Linked DNA regions of Maricaulis maris MCS10. The main gene of each other region encodes a partner of the protein of the gene in region 2 in a complex. Links are inferred from orthologs where the notes say so. Each region holds a gene or a part of one and is shown on either strand. Other genes may lie near its edges.

What was found.
Region 1: the proteins of MMAR10_RS04380 (region 2) and xseA are in contact, whole or in part, in a cryo-EM structure (PDB 8TXR), measured with the Escherichia coli proteins. The link is inferred for Maricaulis maris MCS10 from one-to-one orthologs.

What each region holds. Positions count from the first base shown.
Region 1 is NC_008347.1:719,268-730,594, reverse strand. What follows is about bases 3,836-6,763. They hold xseA (exodeoxyribonuclease VII large subunit), read right to left. Parts: upstream 6,065-6,763; coding sequence 4,607-6,064; downstream 3,836-4,606. Other genes in these bases: purD (phosphoribosylamine--glycine ligase), read left to right, coding at 6,182-6,763; MMAR10_RS03265 (DUF2093 domain-containing protein), read right to left, coding at 4,329-4,559; MMAR10_RS03270 (M23 family metallopeptidase), read right to left, coding at 3,836-4,332. Also shown: MMAR10_RS03290 (3-deoxy-D-manno-octulosonic acid transferase), read left to right, coding at 1-866; lpxK (tetraacyldisaccharide 4'-kinase), read left to right, coding at 863-1,888; MMAR10_RS03280 (lysophospholipid acyltransferase family protein), read left to right, coding at 1,898-2,818; more of MMAR10_RS03270, read right to left, coding at 3,394-3,835; more of purD, read left to right, coding at 6,764-7,459; MMAR10_RS03250 (metal-dependent hydrolase family protein), read left to right, coding at 7,542-8,843; MMAR10_RS03245 (phosphotransferase), read left to right, coding at 8,840-9,904; MMAR10_RS03240 (hypothetical protein), read right to left, coding at 10,143-10,412; MMAR10_RS03235 (sulfite exporter TauE/SafE family protein), read left to right, coding at 10,508-11,251; MMAR10_RS03230 (GNAT family N-acetyltransferase), read left to right, coding at 11,248-11,327. UniProt on the Escherichia coli protein: Bidirectionally degrades single-stranded DNA into large acid-insoluble oligonucleotides, which are then degraded further into small acid-soluble oligonucleotides.
Region 2 is NC_008347.1:930,298-941,525, forward strand. Bases 4,793-7,621 are described here. They hold MMAR10_RS04380 (exodeoxyribonuclease VII small subunit), read left to right. Parts: upstream 4,793-5,994; coding sequence 5,995-6,249; downstream 6,250-7,621. Other genes in these bases: MMAR10_RS04370 (histone deacetylase family protein), read left to right, coding at 4,793-5,220; MMAR10_RS04375 (histidine phosphatase family protein), read left to right, coding at 5,306-5,917; MMAR10_RS04385 (tRNA-binding protein), read left to right, coding at 6,246-6,599; MMAR10_RS04390 (polyprenyl synthetase family protein), read left to right, coding at 6,674-7,561; dxs (1-deoxy-D-xylulose-5-phosphate synthase), read left to right, coding at 7,576-7,621. In the rest of the region: lepB (signal peptidase I), read left to right, coding at 1-372; MMAR10_RS04350 (SDR family oxidoreductase), read left to right, coding at 436-1,308; MMAR10_RS04355 (helix-turn-helix domain-containing protein), read left to right, coding at 1,370-2,548; MMAR10_RS04360 (DUF4386 domain-containing protein), read left to right, coding at 2,669-3,406; MMAR10_RS04365 (SET domain-containing protein), read left to right, coding at 3,814-4,221; more of MMAR10_RS04370, read left to right, coding at 4,288-4,792; more of dxs, read left to right, coding at 7,622-9,501; MMAR10_RS04400 (universal stress protein), read right to left, coding at 9,974-10,828; MMAR10_RS04405 (SulP family inorganic anion transporter), read right to left, coding at 10,840-11,228. UniProt on the Escherichia coli protein: Bidirectionally degrades single-stranded DNA into large acid-insoluble oligonucleotides, which are then degraded further into small acid-soluble oligonucleotides.

The DNA.
Region 1 (11,327 bases), 210 kb from region 2 along the record:
TCGAGGCCCGCAATCGCGACATTCCGATGGCCCTGGTCAATGCGCGCATGAACACTGCCTCGCTGACCCGCTGGCGCAAACGCGGCGACGCTGTCCGCCGACTGCTGGAAGCCTTTGCCTGGATCGGGGCAGCCGACATCCGCACCCGCGACGGACTGGAAGACCTGACCGGTCGCGAGATCGTGCTGGCCGGCAATCTGAAGCTGGAGGCACGCCCCCCCGCCCCCGACGCCCGCGAGCTGTCCTCCCTGAAGATTGCACTCGCCGGACGGCCGGTCTGGCTTGCGGCCTCAACGCATGACGGCGAGGAAGGCACAGTGCTGGCCGCCCATGCCCTGTTGCACAAGACCCATCCCGGCGCGCTGCTGATACTGGCGCCGCGACATCCCGAACGCGGCAAGGAGCTCGCGGCGATGGCCCGGCAGCGCGGCTTCAAAGTGGCCCGCCGGTCAGCCGGTGAAGTGCCGGATGGCGCCGACACGGTCTGGCTCGCTGATACGCTGGGTGAGATGTCACTCTGGTTCGCGCTGTCCCCTGCAGCGCTGATTGCCGGCAGCCTGAAGGCCAATATTGGCGGCCACAATCCGATCGAGGCCAGCCTGGCCGGGGCCTGTGTGATCACCGGTCCGCATGTCGACAGTTTTGACGATATCTATGGCGCCTATCGCCGCCACTCGGCCATGATCGAAGTGAGCGATTCTCAATCCCTGTCTGCCGCCGTCGAGCAGGTCTGGCAGGCCAAGGCACCCGGGCGCGCCGCGGCAGAGCGGGCTATCAGCGAAGCATCGGGCGGTGCGCTGGACACTACGCTTTCGGCCCTCTCCGTCCTGCTGGATCTGGCCGAGGGCCCGGAGCGCGAGGCATGAAGGAACCGGCTTTCTGGCGCACCGATGGCGGCCGCGGATCGGGCGCCCTCGCCCGGGCCCTGCTGGCGCCGTTGGGGTGGATTCATGCCTGGGCCGTCGCCCGCCGCATCCGCAAGGCGACGCCCGTCCGTATCGGCCCCAAGGTCGTGTGCGTGGGCAATCTCACGGTCGGCGGCACCGGCAAGACCCCGGTCACCCAGACCCTGATGCAACGCCTCGCAGAGATGGATCTGACGGCCGCATCGCTGTCGCGTGGCTATGGCGGCCGCGAAGCCGGCCCCCTGCGCATCGACCCCGCCACACATGATGCTTCCACCGTCGGCGATGAGCCGCTGCTGCTCGCCCGTACCGGACAGGCCTGGATCGCCCGCGACCGCGCAGCCGGTGGTCGCGCCATCGAGGCGGCAGGCGGTGTTGATCTGGTGCTGATGGATGATGGTCATCAAAACCCGGACCTGGCCAAGGATTGCTCGATCGTCGTCGTCGACGGGCTGACCGGCTGGGGTCCGGGCACGATTGTCCCCGCAGGCCCGCTGCGCGAGCCGGTCGCGACCGGCCTTGCCCGCGCCGATGCGGTGATCGTGATGATGCCCGATGCCGCCACCGAGCCGGACTGGACCGGGCTCGGCCTGAGCGATCTTTCCATCCCGGTCTTCCACGCCTGGCTGGAACCGCTGGCGCCGCCACCGGCTGGCAAGCTGGTCGCCTTTGCCGGGATCGGCCGGCCGGAAAAGTTCTTCGATGCTCTGAGGGCTGCCGGGGGCGATATCGGCGAGGTTGCGGTCTATGGCGACCATCACGCCTTCAACGCAGGTGATTTGCGCCATCTCGACGCGCTGGCCGCTGCCCATGACGCGCAATTGATCACGACCGAGAAAGACTGGGTCCGCCTGCCCGTCGATATCCAGGCCCGTGTCACCGCCTGGCCGGTCCGCGCCGTGTTCGCCAATCCGGGCGCGCTGGACGGCCTGTTGCGCGACGTCATGGATGCCGACATGGACGCGGGCGGCGAGGCTGGTTAAATCCGGACCATGATAGATGCCACCCGCAATGCCTCAGCCCTGACCCGGATCAGCTGGCGATTTGAAGCCGCCGCCTGGGATGCCTATGCCGGCTGGTACAAGATCAAGGGCATCGACAAGGCCTCCGACGCGGCCGGCGCATTGCTGCGCAAGCTCGGCCCGCTGATGCCGGTGCACAAGGTCGCCCGCATCAACATGCAACGCTGCTTCCCCGAAGCCGCCGCACCCGAGATCGAACGTCTGCTGGGCGGCATGTGGGAAAATTTCGGGCGCCTGGCCGGCGAGATGCCGCATCTGGGCGTCTTTTCCGGGCCTGAGTTCAATGAGCGGGTCGAATTCATCGGCCGCGAGAAGTTCGAGGCCCTGCGCGATGCCGGCAAGCCGGCCGTGATCATCTCGATGCACCATTCCAACTGGGAGATCGGTGCCGCCGCGATCAGCCAGACCGGCCTGCCCTGCCACATCACCTATCGTCCGGCCAACAACCCGCTGATCGACCGCCGCATCACCGACATGCGGGTCGGCTATGGCGTCAAGACTCTGACCGCCAAGGGCGGCGATGGCGCCAAGGCGCTCATGCAGGCCCTGAAGGCCGGTGAGGCCGTGGCCCTGATGAACGACCAGAAGATGAATGATGGCATCGAAGCGCCCTTCTTCGGCCTGCCCTCGATGACCGCGCCCGGCCCGACACGCCTCGCCATGCGCCATGGCTGCCCGCTCTTGCCACTATCGATCCGACGCATGGGCGGCGCCCGCTTCCGCGTCGAGGTCCATGACCCGATCGAGATTTCCACCAATCCCGACAAGACCGCCGCCATCGTCGAGACGGTGACGCGGATCAATGACTGGGTGGAAAGCGAAATCCGCCAGGCGCCGGAACAATGGTTCTGGGTTCACCGGCGCTGGGCGAAATCGGTGTACAAGGGCTGAGCGAGGCTCTGAGGCTTTTCGGATCTTGTCGCAATATAGCCGCGGACGGCTGACCAGCTTTGGCTAGTCAAAAAAAGGGGCTTGAGCCCAATTATCCAATGAGAATTGGAAGTTTGCTTATGTTAGATTTCTATTCGAGGTTCCTGAACCGCTTCGGCTTTTCTATTGCGTTGTACCTGACGGTCGCGCTGGGCGCCATTTTCCTTAGACGATTTTTGGGAATCCCAACCAGCGCTGTGCCTTGGGTTATCGGTGGAGCATTCATTGTTCTCGTGTTGTACCAGTTGATCGTCGTGGCTGCCCGATCTGGCCGTAAATAAACGGGAACACGGAATAGATGGTGACCCACACGCCACCACTGCTCCTCGACGTCCGCGCGCAATCGGCGCAAACTCGTCCACAAACCACTTGCCGAGAGATCGCCGTATCCGCTTCTTCAGGTCAAGGGCGGCGCAGCCGCCGCTTCGCGGTTTCACCCTTGAGCTGAAGAAGCGGATACGGCCTGCTGGCTGACAAGCGGTTTATGGCTGATTGCGCGCGCGGCGCTCAGGTCACTTCAAGCCCCGACTGAGAGCCTAGCGCAACTCGCTCAGATCCAGATCCAGCAGGCTTTGCGGATCGACATAGAACTGGTTGCGCAGCTTAACCCGCCAGTCGAGATGCGAGCCGGTCGCCCGGCCGCCCGCACCCATGGCGCCGATCAGCTGGCCCTGCTCGACCATATCGCCTTCTGAGACTTCGACACCGGACAGGTGCAGGAAGGCCGAGACCAGGCCATGGCCGTGATCGATGAAGATCAGGCCGCCCTCGTAATACATGTCCGGCTCGGCCAGCGTCACCAGACCGCCTGCGGGCGCATAAATCGGCGTGCCGACCTCATTGGCCCAGTCCAGACCCCAGTGCGGGCTGCCTTCATGGCCATTATTGTAAACCCGGGCGGAGCCATAGACGCCGGTCGTGATGCCTTCGGCGGGATGGATGAACCCGCCCAGGAAACCCTGCCCGTCCCAGACCGAGTTGAAAGCGGCCTGCTTTTGCGCGTATTCGCGCTGGCGCCGCGGCAGCGTGGATGCATCCGGTGTCACGGTCGCCTGGGGCACGCCATTGACCTGCTGGAGATTGTATTCGCGCTGGGTGATGTCCCAGACTTCGCTGCCCCCGATACCAAGGAGGTTATCGTGGTCGATCGCCGAAACGTCGATAGTGAGGGTCAAACTTGCCGGCGCTCTGCGCGGTATCCCCAGCAGGGCTAACCCATCGCGATCTGCCACCGCAGAAACCTCGCCGAGCCTTAGTTCCGTGCGCGGAGGGTAGAAGCAGACCAACAATGCGCCTTCTTCGCGGCGCCCGGTACACCCGACATTGTCAGCACTTGCAAAAGGGCCGACATGGGTTATTTCCACGTCCCGCGCCTCAGGCGAGGCTTGGGCGATCAGGTCACCGATCGGATCGGCAGCGTCATCGACCAGGGCCGTCGTGGATTGCAGGGCAAGGGCGACGGCGAGGCTGATCATTTTCCCGGCTCCGAATTCAGTTCGATCCAGCGTTGCTTGGCGACCAGAACATCCTTGTAGGCTTCCTGCTCATCGACATTCCAATAGCGCAGCTGATCAAGCTGGATCGGGTCATTGGTGACGGCACAACGCACGAAAGCGCCCGCCTTCAATATGATGAAGTCGCTATCACCATATTCAAGAATGGCTTCGCCCTGGAATTCTTTGTCGAAACTGAAATCACTCATGGGTCTTCTCTAGCAGTGTTTGCCGGCCAGCGGGAGGGTGGCGTGTGTCAGAAAAGCCGGCCCTGGCCGGCCGCCTCGGGCTTGCTGCGGGGTTTGGGTTTCGGCTTGGTCTTCTTCGGCAGATCGGGTGTCTCGGGAGGCCGTTTGCGCGAGCCACGCTCGCCCTCGATCCGCGCCGCGCGTTCGCCATCGGCGAAGACCAGGTCGATACCCGCCCCCTCCATCAGCGAGCCTCCGGACCGCACCAGCTTGCCGGCCCGGTCCCGGACCAGCACGAAGCCGCGTTTGAGAACCGACTGGTGCGACAGGGCCTCCAGCCGCGCTGACCAATTGTCCAGATCGCGCTGACGGTCCCGGCGCAGGCGCTCTGCAGCCGGACCCAGGCGCGCTGCGCGCTCGTCCAGCAAGGTGCGCTTCTGGCGCAGGTCACGTGATAGCGCCGCCGGCTTCAGCCCTGCGGCGAGCACCAACAGGCGACCGCGCTTCTCGGCGGCGTGATTGAGCAAGGCCGGGTCGAGCTTGTCGGCGATCATGTCGAAACGCTGCCGCTTGAGCTCCATCAGCGCCGCCGGACGCGGCAGGGCCCGCGCCGCCGAGCGCAACTCGGTACGGCGCCGCTCGATATGACGAGACAGGCCGGCCACGAGGCGACCGCCCAGCTGGTCCAGCGAGGCCTTTAGCTCGGCCCTTACCGGCACCGCCATTTCCGCCGCACCGGTCGGGGTCGGCGCGCGGCGGTCCGAGGCGAAATCGATCAGCGTGGTGTCGGTCTCGTGACCAACCGCCGAGATCAGCGGGATGGTGCTGTCGGCGGCGGCGCGGACGACCACCTCCTCGTTGAAAGCCCACAAATCCTCGATCGAGCCACCGCCGCGGGCGACGATCAGCACGTCGGGTCGCGGCACTTTGCCGCCGGCGGGCAGGGCGTTGAAACCGCGAATGGCCTCGGCGATCTGGGCGGCGGCGCTGTCACCTTGCACCAGCACCGGCCACAACAGGACATGGCAGGGAAAGCGGTCCTGCAGGCGATGCAGGATGTCCCGGATCACCGCCCCGGTCGGCGAGGTCACGACGCCGATGGTCCGCGGCAGGAAGGGCAGCGCCTGCTTGCGGCTGGTCTCGAACAGGCCTTCGGCGGCGAGTGTCCGCTTGCGCTCTTCCAGCAACGCCATCAGCGCGCCGGCACCCGCCGGCTCCATGCTCTCGACGATAAGCTGGTATTGCGAGCGGCCCGGATAGGTCGAGAGCCGCCCCTCTATGACCACTTCCAGCCCTTCTTCGGGACGGAAGCGGAAGCGCTGGGCTGTCCCTTTCCAGGCGATCGAGGCGATCACCGCCTTGTCGTCCTTGATGTCGAAATAGACATGGCCGGACTTGGCCACCACGACCCGGCCCAGCTCGCCGCGCAGGCGGACATGACCGAAGGCGTCCTCGACGGTTCGCTTGAGCGAGCCGGCAAGCTCGGAAACGGTGAATTCGTGGATGTTTCCTGCGGGCGTGTTCATGGCAACTCTGGTAAAATGGTTTCAACGCCACCGCAACGGCCCGACGGACTCGCGAATGCCGGGCGATTGCGTTAGGCAAGGCCTTGGATTGGCGCAATTGGCTGCATAGAGGGTCACATGAAGGTTCTGGTTGTCGGATCTGGCGGGCGCGAACATGCCCTGGTGTGGAAAATCGCCCAAAGCCCGTTGGTCTCCACAATCCTGGCGGCTCCCGGCAGCGCCGCCATCAGCGAGCTGGCGACCTGTCACACAATCCCCGTGTCCGACCTCGACGGCCTGGTTGATCTGGCGCGCGCAGAGGCGGTTGATCTGGTCATTGTCGGACCGGAAGTGCCATTGTGCGACGGGCTGGCGGATCGCTTGCGCCAGGTCGGAATCGCCACATTCGGACCGTCCAAGCTGGCAGCCCGGTTGGAGGCTTCCAAGGCCTTCGCCAAGGATTTTTACGCCCGTCACAATGTGCCGTCCGCCCGCTATGGCACGTTTTCGAATGCCGGCGAGGCGAAAGCCTTTCTCGACCAGTTCCAGCCGCCCTATGTGCTCAAGGCTGACGGTCTCGCCGCCGGCAAGGGTGTGGTCATCGTGTCAGACCGGGCCGAGGCTGAGGCCGAGATCGACGCCTTCCTCTCGGGCAAGTTCGGCGATGCTTCGAGGACCCTGGTGATCGAGGAATTCATGGACGGGGAGGAAGTCTCGATCTTCGCCCTGTGCGACGGCGAGGATGTACTCTATTGCGGCGCGGCCCAGGACCACAAACGCGTCGGCGAAGGCGATACCGGCCCCAATACCGGCGGCATGGGTGCCTATTCCCCGGCCCCGATCGCCAAGCCCGAGCTGATCGAAACCGCGATGAAGACCATCATCGAACCGGTCGCCCGCGGCCTTGCCGCCGAAGGATCGCCTTTCCAGGGTGTGCTGTTTGCCGGGCTGATGGTGAATGCAGACGGCCCCCGCGTTGTCGAGTTCAATATCCGTTTCGGGGACCCGGAATGCCAGGTCCTGATGATGCGGATCGAGGATGACCTCCTTCCCTATCTTGAAGCGACTGCGACCGGTCATCTCGCCGACATGCCGCCGCTCAGCTGGACGGCGGAACCGGCGATCACGGTCGTCATGGCCGCCAATGGCTATCCGGACAGCTATGAGAAGGGCAGCCTGATCGAGGGCGTCGATGCCGCCAACCTGATGGAAGGCGTGGTCGTGTTCGAGGCCGGCACGGGTCGCAATGCGGCCGGACAGCACACCGCCACCGGTGGCCGCGTCCTCAATGTCACGGCCAGTGGCGAGACGCTGCACTATGCCGTCGATCGCGCCTATGCCGCTGTCGACCAGATCAACTGGCCCGGCGGCTTCTGCCGCCGAGACATCGCCTGGCGGGCCCTGAAGACCCACTAGTGCCAACCGCGCGCGTCGTTTGACATCCCGGCACCCGGCGTCTTCTACTCCGCCAACACTTGTTTGCGGGGAGGCAGACCGGATGCTGAAAACAGCCATGAGCGCGATCGCCCTGATCGCCACCACGACATTTGCGCCGAGCGCCCTGGCCCAGGATGCGGAGGACGCGCTGACCGTCATCCATGCCGGCTGGCTGCTCGCCGTGCCCGGCGAAGACCCGTTGATGGAACAATCCATCCTGATCCGCGGCGAGCGGGTTGAAGGGATTGAATCGGGTTATGTCACGCCGGACGGGGCCACCATCATCGACCTGAGCGATGATTATGTGATGCCCGGCTTCATCGACAGCCATGTCCACCTGCAGTCTGAACTCGGCCCGGGCCGGCGCTTCAACACCTTCACCATGTCCCCTTCGGACCTCGCCTTTGATGGCGCCGTCAATGCCGGCACCACGCTTCGGGCCGGCTTCACCACTGTTCAGGATGTCGGCGGCAGTTTCGAAGCCTCGCTGGCGCTGCGCGATGCGATCAATGATGGCGACATCCCCGGCCCGCGCATGCGCATTGCCGGATCAGCCGTCACGCCGACCGGCGGCCATGCCGACGTCAACGGCTTCTCGCTCGACGTGCTGCACACATTCGCCAGCGAAACCGCCTGTAATGGCGAGGCCCAGTGCCGCGAGGCTGTCCGCACCCTGATCCGCGGCGGCGCCGATGTGATCAAGATCACCGCAACCGGCGGCGTCCTGTCCGACACGGCAGCCGGTGTCGAGCAACAATTCTTCGATGACGAACTCAGCGCCATTGTCGAAGCCGCCCACATGATGGGCCGCCGCGTCACCGCGCACGCACACGGCGTGACCGGCATCAACTCTTTCCTGGAAGCGGGTGGCGACTCGATCGAGCACGGCACTTATCTTGATCGCGAGAGCATCCGCCTGATGCGCCGCAATGGCGCCTATCTGGTCCCGACCGTGCTGGCCGGCGTCACCGTCGCCGAAATGGCTGAGACAGTTGATTTCATGACCGACAACCAGCGCGCCAAGTCGCGCGAAGTCGGGCCACTGATGCTGGAAATGGCCCGCCGCGCGCATGAGGGCGGCGTGATGATTGCTTTCGGAACCGATAGCGGCGTCTCCCGGCACGGCGTCAACGCCCGTGAGTTCGAACTGCTGGTCGAAGCCGGGCTGACGCCGATGGAAGCCATCGTTACGGCTACCATCAACGCCTCGCGTCATGTCCAGATGGACGGCGATATCGGTACGATCGAAGCGGGCAAGCTGGCCGACATCATCGCGGTCGACGGCAATCCGCTTGAGAACATCTCCGAGCTGCGCGACATGGATTTCGTGATGAAGGGCGGCGAGGTCTATCTGAACCCATGAGTGATATCGACGACAGCTTCTCCGGCACCAAGCCGGTAGCCGACGCTCTCGCCTTCGATGAAGGCGTGCTGGCCGAATGGATGACCGCCCATGTCGCAGACTTCCAGGGGCCCTTGACGGTGGAACAGTTCAAGGGCGGGCAGTCCAACCCGACCTACAAGCTGGTGACGCCGGGCAAGGCCTATGTCCTGCGGCGCAAGCCCCCGGGCAAGCTGTTGCCATCCGCCCACGCCGTTGATCGCGAATTCCGGGTCATGAAGGCGCTTGGCGGCGCCGGTTTCCCGGCTCCGGTCATGCACGGGCTATGCATGGAACGCGAGGTGATCGGGACGGAGTTCTACATCATGGACTTCGTCGAGGGCCGGATCTTCTGGGATCCGCTCCTGCCCGATCTCGACAAGACCGAGCGCGGCGCCATCTATGACGCGTCCAATGCCACGCTGGCCCATCTGCACGGCATCGATTTTGAAGCCGCAGGCCTGGGCGATTACGGCAAGCCGGGTAATTATTTCGAGCGCCAGATCGGCCGCTGGACCAAGCAATACCGCGCCGCCGAGACCACCACTGTCCCGGCGATGGACCGCCTCATCGAGTGGCTGCCGACCGCCGCACCGGATCAGGAGCGCACCAGCGTCGTGCATGGCGATTACCGGCTCGACAACATGGTCTTCCATCCGACCGAACCGCGCGTCATCGCGGTGCTGGACTGGGAACTCTCGACGCTGGGCGATCCGCTGGCTGATTTCACCTATCAGCTGATGGGCTGGGTGATGCCGCCGGAAATCCGCAACGGGCTGCTTGGCGTCGACATTGCGTCTCTGGGCATTCCCGACATCGAGCAATACACGCAGGCCTACTGCGAGCGCACCAATCGCTCAGGCATCCCGGCGCTGGATTTCTACTTCGCCTACAACATCTTCCGCCTGACCTCGATCATCCAAGGCGTCTATGCGCGCTCCCTGCAGGGCAATGCCTCGAACTCACGCGCCGCCGAAATGGGTGCCGCCGTTGAACCGATGGCCGAAGCCGCCTGGGGGTTCGCGAAACAGGCGGGGGCGTGAGGGCCGGCGAGATGAGAATCGAACGGGGCGCCTGATACATGTCCTGCCCCTTTCGTGACTGCCCAAATAAAAGCAGACGACCAAGGAAAACAACTGCACCCCACTGGCGCGAGAAGCTGAGCTCAGTCGCTCCGTTTGCGGCGACGCTTCTCTTCCGCGATAGCTGCGAGCACAATCATCGTGACCATGAATCCGAAGAACAGGGTCAGCGGCCAGAGATTGATTTCAATTTCGCCGATCATGAAGCCTCCTCCAGGTGCCCGAGATAAAACGCACAAACCCAGCTCGCGACCAGAAATCCGGCACCGAGCAACAGGCTGGCCGGGCTGATAATACCACGCTCCGCAAATAGCGACAGGCCCAGAAGTCCCAAGCCGATCGCGCGACTCGACTGCTCCCAGCTTCGCCACAGCGCCTTGTTCGACGTCGGTCCGCGTGGACGCCACGCTGCCAGTTTGCTGGCAACCCAACGCATGCCTGTCCACAGCACTCTGATTTGCTTCAGCATGAGCCTACCCTACAAGTTCCGGTTATGTTCTGCAATATCCACAACCGACTGCACCCTGCACTCGCCCCGGCCGCGACCGGCGATATAGTCCGCGCATGATCGCTGCCTTCATCCTTGTCGCGACCTTTATCACCGCCTTCATCTCCGGCGTGTTCGGCATGGCGGGCGGGTTGATCCTGATGGGGGCGCTGGCACTGGTCCTGCCGGTCGCGGCGGCGATGGTCGTGCACGGGGTGATCCAGAGCGTGTCGAATGGCTGGCGCGCCGTCCTGCACCTGCAATGGATCGACTGGCGCATCCTTGCCATCTATCTGGCCGGATCGGCCGCAGCGGCGGGTCTGTTGGCATTTGCGAGTTTTGAGCTGTCCAAGGCCTGGCTGTTCGTGATCCTGGGGCTCGTCCCCGCGGTCATCTGGTTGCCCAAACACATCCTCCATCTCGATGCCGCCAGACCACACCACGCTGTCGCCTGTGGCTTCGCTGTCACCGGCCTCAATGTGGTCGCCGGTGTCTCCGGCCCGCTGCTGGACGTCTTCTTTGCCGACACACAACAGGACCGGCGCGCCATCGTGGCGACCAAGGCGGCGACGCAAGTGGTCAGTCATGGCGTCAAGATCGCCTACTACATCCTGCCCGCACTGGGCGCCGCCGGCCTGCCGTCAGTCCAATGGTTGATGATCGCCGCCCCGCTGGCCATCCTCGGCACCACCGCCGGGGCCCGTTTCCTGGCGCTGATGAGCGATGTCCAGTTCCGCCAGTGGACAAAGTGGATCGTGTCGGTGATCGGCGCGGTCTATGTCATCCGCGGCGTCATCCTGCTGACCGGAGCCGGTTCATGATCCTCTCTCCTGCCATCCGTGAAAACGCTGTCGTCCGGCTTGAACCCCTCGTCGAAGCCCACCGTGAGGAACTCCG
Region 2 (11,228 bases):
ACGCAGAGCCCGGCGCGGACGATTGTCAGCCGCGTCGCTGCCGTGGCGGGTGACGAAGCCGCCTATGATGGTGGGCGCCTTGTCATCAATGGCGATTATGTCCAACGCGACGCACTCGGCCCGGAGACGCTTGTCACCCGGGGCAGGCCACAACAGGTGACCCGATATCGCGAAACGCTTCCCGGTGGCATGTCACACGAGATTTTCGAGCTGGGTGATGAAGGACCGATGGATCAGACCTGGCCCGTTACCGTGCCGGAGGGCCATGTCTTCGTGCTTGGCGACAATCGGGATCAATCTCGTGACAGTCGCGCTCCGGGCGGCCCGGGCATGGTCCCGCTGGCGCGCATTCTGGGTCGTGTCAGCGACTAGTCTGGCGCCAGCTCCGGCACCGCTCTAGTCTCTTCCCAAATCACTCAATCGGGGAGAGGGCGCATGAGCCTCAAGGGAAAGACGATTTTCATCACCGGCGCTTCGCGCGGGATTGGTCTGGCCATTGGCGAGCGCTGTGCCCGTGATGGCGCCAATATCATCATCGCCGCCAAGTCCGACACGGTCGATCCGCGTCTCGAGGGCACGATCCACACTGCCGCCGCGGCGATCGAAGCAGCCGGCGGACAGGCGCTGGCGGTCAAGTGTGATATCCGTGACGAAGCCCAGGTCGAAGCGGCAGTGGAGGCCGGGGTCGAGCGCTTTGGCGGTATCGACGCCGTTATCAACAATGCCTCCGCCATCTATCCGCGGCCGACGGCTGACGTACCGATGAAGCGCTATGACCTGATGCATCAGGTCAATGGCCGCGGCACTTTCCTGACCACGCAGAAATGCCTGCCGCATCTGATGAAGGCGGAAAACCCGCACATCATCGCCCTGGCGCCGCCGCTCGACATGCGCGGCCTGTGGTTCGGACCGCACGTCGCCTATACCTCGGCGAAATACCAGATGAGCCTGTGCATCCTGGGCTGGGGCGAGGAGTTCAAGGGCAAGATCGGCGCCAATGCGATCTGGCCGCGTACTGCGGTCGCCACCGCCGCGATCTCGAACGTTTTGGCCGGCGAAGAGGCGATGAAGAGTTGCCGCAAGCCGGAAATTCTCGCTGACACCGCCTATGCCGTCCTCAACAAGCCGGCGGCGAGCTTCACCGGCAATTTCATCATCGATGACAGCTTCCTGTGGGATGAGGGCGAGCGCGATCTCGACAAGTATTCCTACGATCCGTCGATCGAGCTCCTGCCCGACTTCTTCGTGCCGGAAGAGCCGGCTGCGCCTCCGGGCGTGAAGATCATGGCGATCCCGGCGGCACACTGAGCCGGCTCGCGACAATCCCCGGTCATTGCTCCAGGCCCCGATTTGGCGCAAAACGGACGCAATGACCGACACTTTCCTCACCATGGCCTATGCCATCGCCGCCGGATCGATCGGCTTTGCGCTGGCCATCGCGCTGACCCGTGGCGGTCAGCGCGGCGACCGGTCCTTGTATTTTTGCCTGGCGCTGATCGCGCTGCTGGCACATGTGCTCGGCCAGCTGGTCATTGTCACGGGCGCCTACCGCTATGCGCCGCACCTGGTCGGGGCTGACCTTGTGTTCAAGATGGTGCTGGGCCCGGCGGTCTACTTCTTCGCCCGTGCCCTGATGTCGACGGATAAGCCGCGTTTTGGCGGCTTCGACTGGCTGGTGCTGCTCGGCCCGGTGCTGGTCCTTGTCGCGACCCTGCCCTTCGCCAGCCTGAGCGCCGAACAGAAGCTCGCCCTGGCCGACCCGGCGACCCGAAATCCCGACCACTTCCGGATCGCGCTCTACACCTGCACTGCGTCGCTGGTCATCTTCCTGGCCTTCACCGGTTGCTACCTCGTCGCCGCGCTGAGGCTGCAGGTGCGTCACAGGCGGCGCATGTTGGAAGAGTTTGCGAATGTCGAACGCAAATCCCTCGACTGGCTGCGTACCATCCTGCTGGTATTCGCCGGCGCCTGGACGTTTTTCGCCATCAAGCAGGTCCTGTGGGTCACCGGTACGTCCATCCCGGCCTTCAACATTGCCTTGGCCTTCACGGAAACCCTTGCCATCGCGGCCTTTGCCTATCTCGGTGTGCACCAGCCCGAGCTGCCCTCCGAGCGGAATACCAAGGACAGGGCGAGCACAGCCGACGCGTCAGCCAGACGCCCGATCCTGACCGAACAGCGCATGAGCCGGACGGCCGCGAAACTGGTCGGCGCGCTGGAGGCCGACAAGCTTTACGCCGACAGTGATCTGTCGCTGCGCAAGCTGTCCGACATCACGGGCGTCACCAAGAACCATATCTCCGAGACGCTATCCCAGCATCTCGGCGTCAATTTCTTTGACTTTGTGAACAGCCACCGGGCTGACGAGGCCAAGCGACTTCTGAGCGAGACCGAGCTGAATACGCTGGAAGTCGCCTTCGAGGTCGGGTTCAACTCCCGGTCGACCTTCAACGCGGCGTTCAAGAAACATGTCGGCGCACCGCCGAGCCAGTATCGGGCCGAGGTGCGCAGCGCCGGGCCGCGAGACCTGGAAAACGCCCTCCACTGACACACGTCGATGTCCGAATGGCCCCATTCGGACGACAGGCAGGCCAACCTCCCGCATCAACGGGGGGCCGGTGACCGCGCCGGCTTGGTTCACTGCTTGGTCGACGGAGACGCTCACGCCATGTCTGCAATTCAACATTCTGAACAATCAGCTCGCCGCATGGCACGGCTGGCTGGTTTGTCCTATCTCATCTACACCCTCGCAGGGCTGTACATCACCTTTGGACCGCTACCCGGGCTGAGTACGCTTCTGAGCGGCGAGGCGCCGCCCGAGCGCGACGAATTCCTGTTCCGGACCGGATTTCTGGCCGAGATGGTCATGTATATCTTCGTCGTCGTTTCTGCTGCCGCCATGTATGCCGTGCTGAGGTCGGTGAGCCAGGGCACGGCCATGGTCGGTGCTTTTTGCCGGCTGATCGAAGGCGCGATGGGCGCAACCTTCATCGTCTTCAAATATGCCGCGTTTGCGGCGGTCGTGAATCCCGATCTGAGTCCCGGCTTTTCCGGTGAGGAGCGGTCAGCGCTCGTGACGCTCCTGCGCGACGTCTACGGGTCGACGATCTATTTGCTGCTGATCCCGATGGCCGTTGGCGGTGTCCTCTACTTTGCCCTGTTTTTCCGGGCGCGCTTCATCCCGCGCTGGCTCGCGGCCTGGGGCGTTTTAACCTATTTCGTGATCGGAACGCTGGCCGGTGTGATCATCCTGTTCCCGTCCGTGAGGGAGCACGTCATGTTGTTCTTCATTCCGGGCGCCCTGTTTGAATGGGTTGTGGCGTTCTGGCTGCTCTTCGCAGGGATCAACACCCGGCACTGGTGGGGCAAGTCCTCCGGCGCCACTGAGGGTGCCACTGCTCCCTGACGGCGCCTCTGCACAGGGTGTGATGGTCGTCACACCCTGTGTAAGTCTTTGCCGCACAACACAACTTTGACATTGTATGAATCCGATTCACCATTAGCGTCGGCCTTGTCAAAACAGGACAGTGAGGGGCGGAGCAATGCGGACGCGATCAGGGGGTGGTTGGATCAGTGTGGTGGTGATAGCCGGCGTGGCCATCGGCTTCGCGATCGCCTGGATACAGGGGGGCTCGCCCTACGGTTTCTGACGGGCACCCGCGGGTCGCATTGCGGCACGAAAATCCCGCTTGCGCTTTTTCAAAATTCGCCAATATGGGAGTTGGAGCGTCGCACTCTGCGGCCGGGCTCACATGATGAGCTGCCGCTGATCCTTCGCCTGCCGTCGACGCGGCCGGCCGGAGTGACCCATTCATGCTTCTCGTGGACACCTATCTGGCTCCCAGCCCCCTGGAAGGGCTGGGCGTTTTTGCTTCTCAAACCATCCCCGCCGGCACGCTGGTCTGGGTGCTCGACCCGGCCGTCGACCTGATCCTGACCGAGGCCCAGCTGGCCGAACGGCCGCAGATCTACCGTCAGTTCATGCAGCGCTATGCCTATTTCGACCGCAGCCTGAACGGCTATCTGCTCGATGGCGATCATGCCCGCTTTCTCAATCATGCCGCCGAGCCGAATATCGATTTTCGGGCCGACGGCAATGGCGAAGCCCGCCGCGAGATCCTGCCGGGAGAGGAAATCCTGTGCGACTACAGCCAGTTCATGGAGAATGTCGTGCTCCTGCCAAGCTCGGCCCGTCCGGGCGCGGCCATTGTCGCGGCCTGAATTTGTGGGCCAGGCAGGCCGTGTCGGGACTGGCCAGCGCGGCGTGACCGCCGCACACTGGCCGCCATGAAAACCACGATCTTTGACAGTCCCGCCAGCCGTCTCCATCTCGTCCCGCCCGGTCATCCCGAGCATGTCGGCCGCTATGAGGCGGTGCGTGAGGCATTGCTGGCCCTGCCAGGCTGTGACTGGCGCGAGGCGCCGACGGCGGCGATGACCGATGTGGCCCGTTTCCATAGCGCCGCCCATGTTGATCGCGTCCTGACCGCCTGTGCCGATGCGCCGGCCGGCCAGTGGCTGGCGCTGGACCCGGACACGCTGGTCTGTGACCGCTCGGCGGCCGCCGCCCTGGGCGCTGTCGGTGCGGCTGTTGCCGCGGTCAATCAGGTGATCGCCGATGAAGGCGGCGCGGCTTTTGTGCTGGCCCGTCCGCCCGGCCACCACGCCGAGCCTGACCGGCCGATGGGCTTTTGCCTGTTCAACACCATCGCCATTGCCGCTGCCCATGCGCTGGAGGTGCATGACCTGACCTCGGTCGCCATTGTCGATATCGATGTCCATCACGGCAATGGCACGCAATGTCTGGCCGAGCGTGAGGCGCGGGTCTTTTTCGCCTCGCTGCACCAGGCGCCGCTCTATCCCGGGACGGGCGGCGAGGGCGAGACCGGTCTCAATGGCAATGTCCTCAATTGCCCGATGCCGGATGGGGTGACGGGGCAGCAATGGCGTCAGCGATTCGAGGCCGCTGTCCTTCCGGCGCTGCGCCGGGCGCGGCCGCAACTGGTTCTGGTCTCGGCCGGATTTGATGCGCATGCGGACGATCCGGTCGGTGGCTGGGGCCTGCGCAGCAATGACTATGCCTGGGCGGCCGGACAACTGGCTGGCATTGCGCGAGATTTTGGCGGCTCGCGGCTTGTTTCCGTGCTGGAGGGTGGCTACGACTGTCCGGCCCTGGGGCGATCGGCGGCGGCATTTGTCGACGCGTTGTCCCAGGCGTGAGATCCGAATTCTGCCAGGCTGCGACGGGGCGTGCCGGCTGCCGAGCTTGCCCCGCGCTGGCCCCCGCGCGTGACCGTGACATTGCATGACCGAGATCGACACCACCGGCGCCGCGCGGCGCGGCTACATCACCATCGCCCGCCACGGCCAGCCGCTCGCCAATCGCGAGGCGATGATGGACTGGCGCGGCTATGAGGACTGGTGGGACAATATCTACCAGCCGGCTCCGCTGGTTGAAGGCCAGGTCGCGCCCGAGCCGCTGAAGGACCAGGCGGTCGGCGCCCGGACGATATTCGCCTCGACACTGCGCCGGGCGATCGAGACCGCCCAGGCGGTCGCGCCGGGCCGTGAGCTGGTGATCGAGGGCGATTTTGTCGAGGCCGAATTGCCGCCGCCGCCCTGGCCCGGGCGTTTCATGGCCAAGACCTGGGGCGTGTTTGCGCGCTGTACCTGGTGGCTGGGCCAGTCGCGTGGCCGGGAAAGCCGCATCGAAGCCGACCAGCGCGCCGCCCGCGCTGTTGGCCGACTGATCGAGGCTGCCGAGAGCGGACCTGTGGTGTGCTGCGCCCATGGCTGGTTCAACCGCATGATGCGGCCCCATCTCAAGGCGGCCGGCTGGGTCTGCGTGCGCGATGGCGGGGATAGTTACTGGTCCTGGCGCCGCTATGAGTATCGCGGCGATCGGGGCGCTGACTGAACGGGCGATTGCGGCGCCGGACGGGGCTTTCTATGGTGGCCCCCCAATTCCGACCCGACCGATGACGGAGAGACAGGATGGCGTCCGAGCCGCATGCCGACATTGCGACCCTGAGCTTTGAAAATGCCCTTGCCGAGCTGGAAGGCATTGTCCGCCAGCTTGAGTCCGGCGAGGTCGAACTGGAACGCTCGATCGAGATTTATGAACGCGGCGCTGCCCTGCGGGCCTATTGCGACAGCAAGCTGAAAAGTGCCGAGCTGAAGGTCGAGAAAATTGTCCGCGGCGAGGACGGCCAGCCGGCAACGGAGCCGGCCGGGCTCGACCCGGCATGACGGATACGGCGCCCGGAACCGCGTCGATCGAGGATTTTCTCAAACTCGACATCCGGGTCGGCACCGTGGTGCGGGCTGAAGACTTCCCCGAAGCCCGCAAGCCGGCCATCCGCCTGTGGATCGATTTCGGTGGCGAGCTGGGGACGAGGAAATCCTCGGCCCAGATCACGGCTCATTATACGCCGGACGCGCTGATCGGCCGCCAGGTGCTGGCGGTGGTGAATTTTCCGCCGCGCCAGATCGGCCCGATGCGCTCTGAAGTGCTGACTCTCGGCGTTTCTGATGGCATGGGAGAGATCGTGCTGATGGCACCGGATCAGGCGGTGCCGGATGGCTCGCGCCTGCACTAGGCATGCAAGCGGGTCCGCGCTGGCAATGGCGCGACCCGGGGGACAGGACAGTCAGGGCAGGACAGGCAGGGCCAATGGAGAATTTCGAACAGCGACTCAATGAGCATGCCGACCGCGTCACGGTCGCGCTTGATGCGTTGCTGCCGCGCGCCGAGGGACCGGAAGCCCATCTCAATTCCGCCATGCGCTATGCGGCCCTGGGGCCGGGCAAGCGCCTGCGTCCCTTCCTGACCATCGAGGCCGGCCATCTTGTCCATGCCGATGAGCGCGGCGTCCTGCGGGCCGCCTGCGCGCTGGAATGCATCCATGCCTATTCGCTCATCCATGACGACCTGCCCTGCATGGATGATGACGACATGCGTCGCGGTCGCCCGACCGTCCACAAGGCCTATGACGAGGCCACTGCGGTCCTCGCCGGCGACGGTCTGCAGTCGATCGCCTATGAGATCCTCGCCCATCCCGACACCCATCAGCGCGGCAGTGTGCGGGCCCGTCTGGTCGAGCGCCTGTCTCGCGCCTCGGGTCCCTATGGCATGGTCGGCGGCCAGATGATCGATATCCGCGCCGAGACCGAGCAGTTCGACATTTCCGTGGTCACCCGCATGCATCGCATGAAGACCGGGGCGCTGATTTCCTACGCCGTCGAAGCCGCCACCATCCTCAAGGATGTTGATGATCCTGTACGCCGGGCGCTGGAAGGGTTTGCCCATGATCTCGGCTTGGCCTATCAGATCACGGATGATCTCCTGGATGCCACAGGCGATGAGGATGAGGCGGGCAAGGCGGTCGGCAAGGATGCCGGTCAAGGAAAAGCCACCTTTGTCACCATTCTGGGCATTGAGGGCGCGCGTGACCGTTCGCGGCACTTGGCCGCACAGGCCAAGGAACACCTTGATCCATTTGGTGCGCGGGCAGATGTATTGAGAGAGGCCGTCGACTTCATTCTGGCGCGGCGCTCGTGAAAGGCCGCATGTCCATGACGCCGAAAACCCCGATCCTAGACACCGTCAATTCGCCGGCAGACCTGAAAAACCTGCCGCTCGACCGGCTCAAGTCGCTGGCCGATGAAGTGCGGGCCGAAACCATTGACGCTGTCTCGGTCACCGGCGGGCATCTGGGTGCCGGTCTCGGCGTGGTCGAGCTGACCACGGCGCTCCACCACGTCTTCGACACCCCCACCGACACGCTGATCTGGGATGTCGGACACCAGTGCTATCCGCACAAGATCCTGACCGGTCGCCGCGACCGTATCCGCACCTTGCGCCAGCCCGGCGGCCTGTCCGGCTTTACCAAGCGCTCGGAAAGCGAATACGACCCGTTCGGTGCGGCCCATGCCTCGACCTCCATTTCGGCCGCGCTCGGCTTTGCCGTGGGGCGCGACCTCAAGGACGAGAACCGCAATGTGATCGCGGTCATCGGCGATGGCTCGATGTCGGCCGGCATGGCCTATGAAGCGATGAATAATGCCGGTCATATCGGTGGCCGGCTGATTGTCATCCTCAACGACAATGACATGTCCATCGCCCCGCCGGTCGGCGCGATGAGCCATTATTTCGCCCGCCTGGTCTCCTCGCAGCGCTACCGCTCCATCCGCAAGCTCGGCAAGGGTGTCGCCAAGGCGCTTCGGGTCGAAGAAGCGGCACGCCGGGCCGAGGAATACATGCGCGGAATGGCCATGGGCGGCACGCTGTTTGAGGAGATGGGCTTTCGCTATGTCGGCCCGATCGACGGCCATGATCTCGACCAGCTGGTCCCGGTCCTGCGCAATGTGCGCGATGGCGATAACGGCCCGGTCCTGATCCATGTCGTGACCCAGAAGGGCAAGGGCTATGCGCCCGCCGAGGCGTCCGACGACAAGTATCATGGCGTCGCCAAATTCAACGTCATCACCGGCGAGCAGCAAAAGTCCAAGGCCGCCGCACCGTCCTACACCAAGGTCTTCGCCCAGCAGCTGATCCGTGAAGCCGAGGCCGACAGCCGCGTTGTCGGCGTCACCGCGGCCATGCCGGGCGGTACCGGGCTGGACCTGTTCGGGGAACGCTTCCCGGACCGCATGTTTGATGTCGGCATTGCCGAACAGCACGCCGTCACCTTCGCCGCCGGCCTTGCTGCCGATGGCATGAAGCCCTTCGCGGCGATCTATTCGACCTTCCTGCAGCGCGGCTATGACCAGGTCGTGCATGATGTGGCGATCCAGAAACTGCCCGTCCGCTTTGCCATCGACCGGGCCGGTCTGGTCGGTGCCGATGGTGCCACCCATGCCGGCAGTTTCGATATCGGCTATCTTGGCGCCTTGCCGGGCATGGTGCTGATGGCCGCTGCCGACGAGCTGGAATTGTCGCGCATGGTCAAGACTGCCGCCCTGATCGATGACGGCCCGTCCGCCTTCCGCTATCCGCGCGGCAATGGCACCGGCATTGAAATTCCCGACCAGATCGAGCCGCTGGAGATCGGCAAGGGCCGTATCGTCCGCGAGGGCTCGCGCATCGCCATCCTGTCGCTCGGCACCCGCCTCGAGGAAAGCCTCAAGGCCGCCGACGCGCTGGCCGCCCAGGGTTTCTCGACCACCGTCGCCGATGCCCGCTTCGCCAAGCCGCTGGACGAGGATCTCATTCTGCGCCTGGCGCGCGAGCATGAAGTCCTGATCACGGTGGAAGAGGGCGCGGTCGGCGGTTTCGGCGCCTTCGTCCTGCACATGCTGGCCGACAAGGGCGCCCTTGATCGCGGCCTGCGCATCCGCACCCTGACCCTGCCGGACGTCTTCCAGGACCAGGAAGCCCCGTTCGACATGTACGAAACCGCCGGCCTCAACGCCCGCCACATCGCCGCCAAGGCACTGGAAGCCATGGGCAAGGATGATGCGGCTGCGGAACGTGTCGCGGCGGCGTTGATTGCGGGTTAGGGGCGACCAGCCCGTGGCTTCGTGCGCCTCGCGCAGATCAGCCAATCCAGTGTTGTCATCCCGGATGGACGCCCCGCGAAGGCGGGGCGAAAGTCCGGGACCAATATGTTGCCATCAGTGAGGTCCCCGTCTTGCGTCCGGCCTTCGCCGGACATCCAACGGGGATGACAAGCGCTGTGTGCCCGGCACGATTTCAAAGGTCCTCGCCCAGACAAGGCGCGGGGGACCGCGAAGCGGCGGAGTGGGTGACGGGCCGTCAGTGACGGAACGCTGGCGCGTTTCACCCCTTCCGGCCCTTCGGGCCACCTTCCCCATCAAGTGGAAGGACCTGTTTCCGGCGATGAGCGCGGCCTCACACCCAGCTTCTCCCCTTCCGGGGAGAAGTGGCCCGCAGGGCCGATGAGGGGCGGCGCGTCAGCGCCATCCAAATCTCTTTCTTGCGCCGCGGCGCCGCACCCCTACCGGAACAGCATCACCGGAACAGCATCACCGGGATGTGGCAATTGCGGATCATGTCGGTGGTGGTGGAGCCGATGACCAGGTTGCGCATGCGCGAATGGCCGTAGGCGCCCATGACCAGGAGCGAGATGGCTTCGTCCTCGACATAATCGACAATCACCTTGTCGGGATCGCCGGCGCGAATGGCGGTGGTGACGGTGTGGCCGGCCGCGCGCAGGTCCTCGGCGGCGGATTCCAGGGCGTCGATGCGAGTGGTGTCGTCCTTGCCGACCGTCAGCAGGTGCAGCGGGATGCCCTTGAAAAGCTGGCCGCCGGCAATGTGGCTGACGGCTTTGCGTGCACTCGCACCGCCGTCAAAGGCAATCAGCGCCCGTGTCACCGGGGCGTATTTGCGCGAGGCGACCATGACCGGCTTGTGGGCGGCGCGGACAATGCGTTCCAGGTTCGAGCCGAGATGCTCGGCTGCAAAGTCAGCCGCTTCGCCGCGCTTGCCGATCAGGATCAGGTCGGCATCACCCTCCACCTGTTGCAGCGCCTCAACCAGATCGCCGTGCCGCAGGCGGAGGGCGATGTCGGTCACGCCCTTGTCGGTGAGATAGGCTGCCGCCGCATCGAGAATGGCGCGGCCACGCTCCTTGGCCAGCTTGGCGCGTTCCTCGTCATGGGCAGCGAGCTTGTCCAGCAGGTCGTGCTTGGCGCCAAAGCCCAGCGATCCGGACAGGTTGGCGGGCAGGCTCTGCGTGTCGCGGCGTCCGAGCACATGCAGCAGTTCGATCTCGGCGCCCATGGTCGCGGCGACCCAGGCGGCGTGGTCACAGACGCTTTCGCCATAGGCCGAACCGTCGACGAGAAGGATGAGTTTGGTCATGGCAATCGCTCCTAATGGCCCATCAGCTTGTCGAGTGCGCCGGGCGTATCGTGGATGCCCAGGCGGTCGACCAGCGTCTTGCTGGCCTCGTTCATGCCCAGCAGCTGGACCTCGGCACCTTCGCGCCGGAATTTCAGGACGGCCATGTCGACCGCGGCGACGCTGGACAGATCCCAGACATGCGCCTGTCCCAGATCAATGATCACGGTGTCGACCGCATCCTTGAAGTCGAAGGCACGCAGGAAGTCCTCGGTCGAGGCGTAGAAGAGCTGGCCATCGACGCGATAGGTGCGGGTCCGCCCGTCAGCGGACACCTCGCTGGTGACCGTGAAGGCGCGGGATATCCGCCAGGCGAAGAACAGCCCGCTGAGCAGCACGCCGACACCGACACCGATGGCCA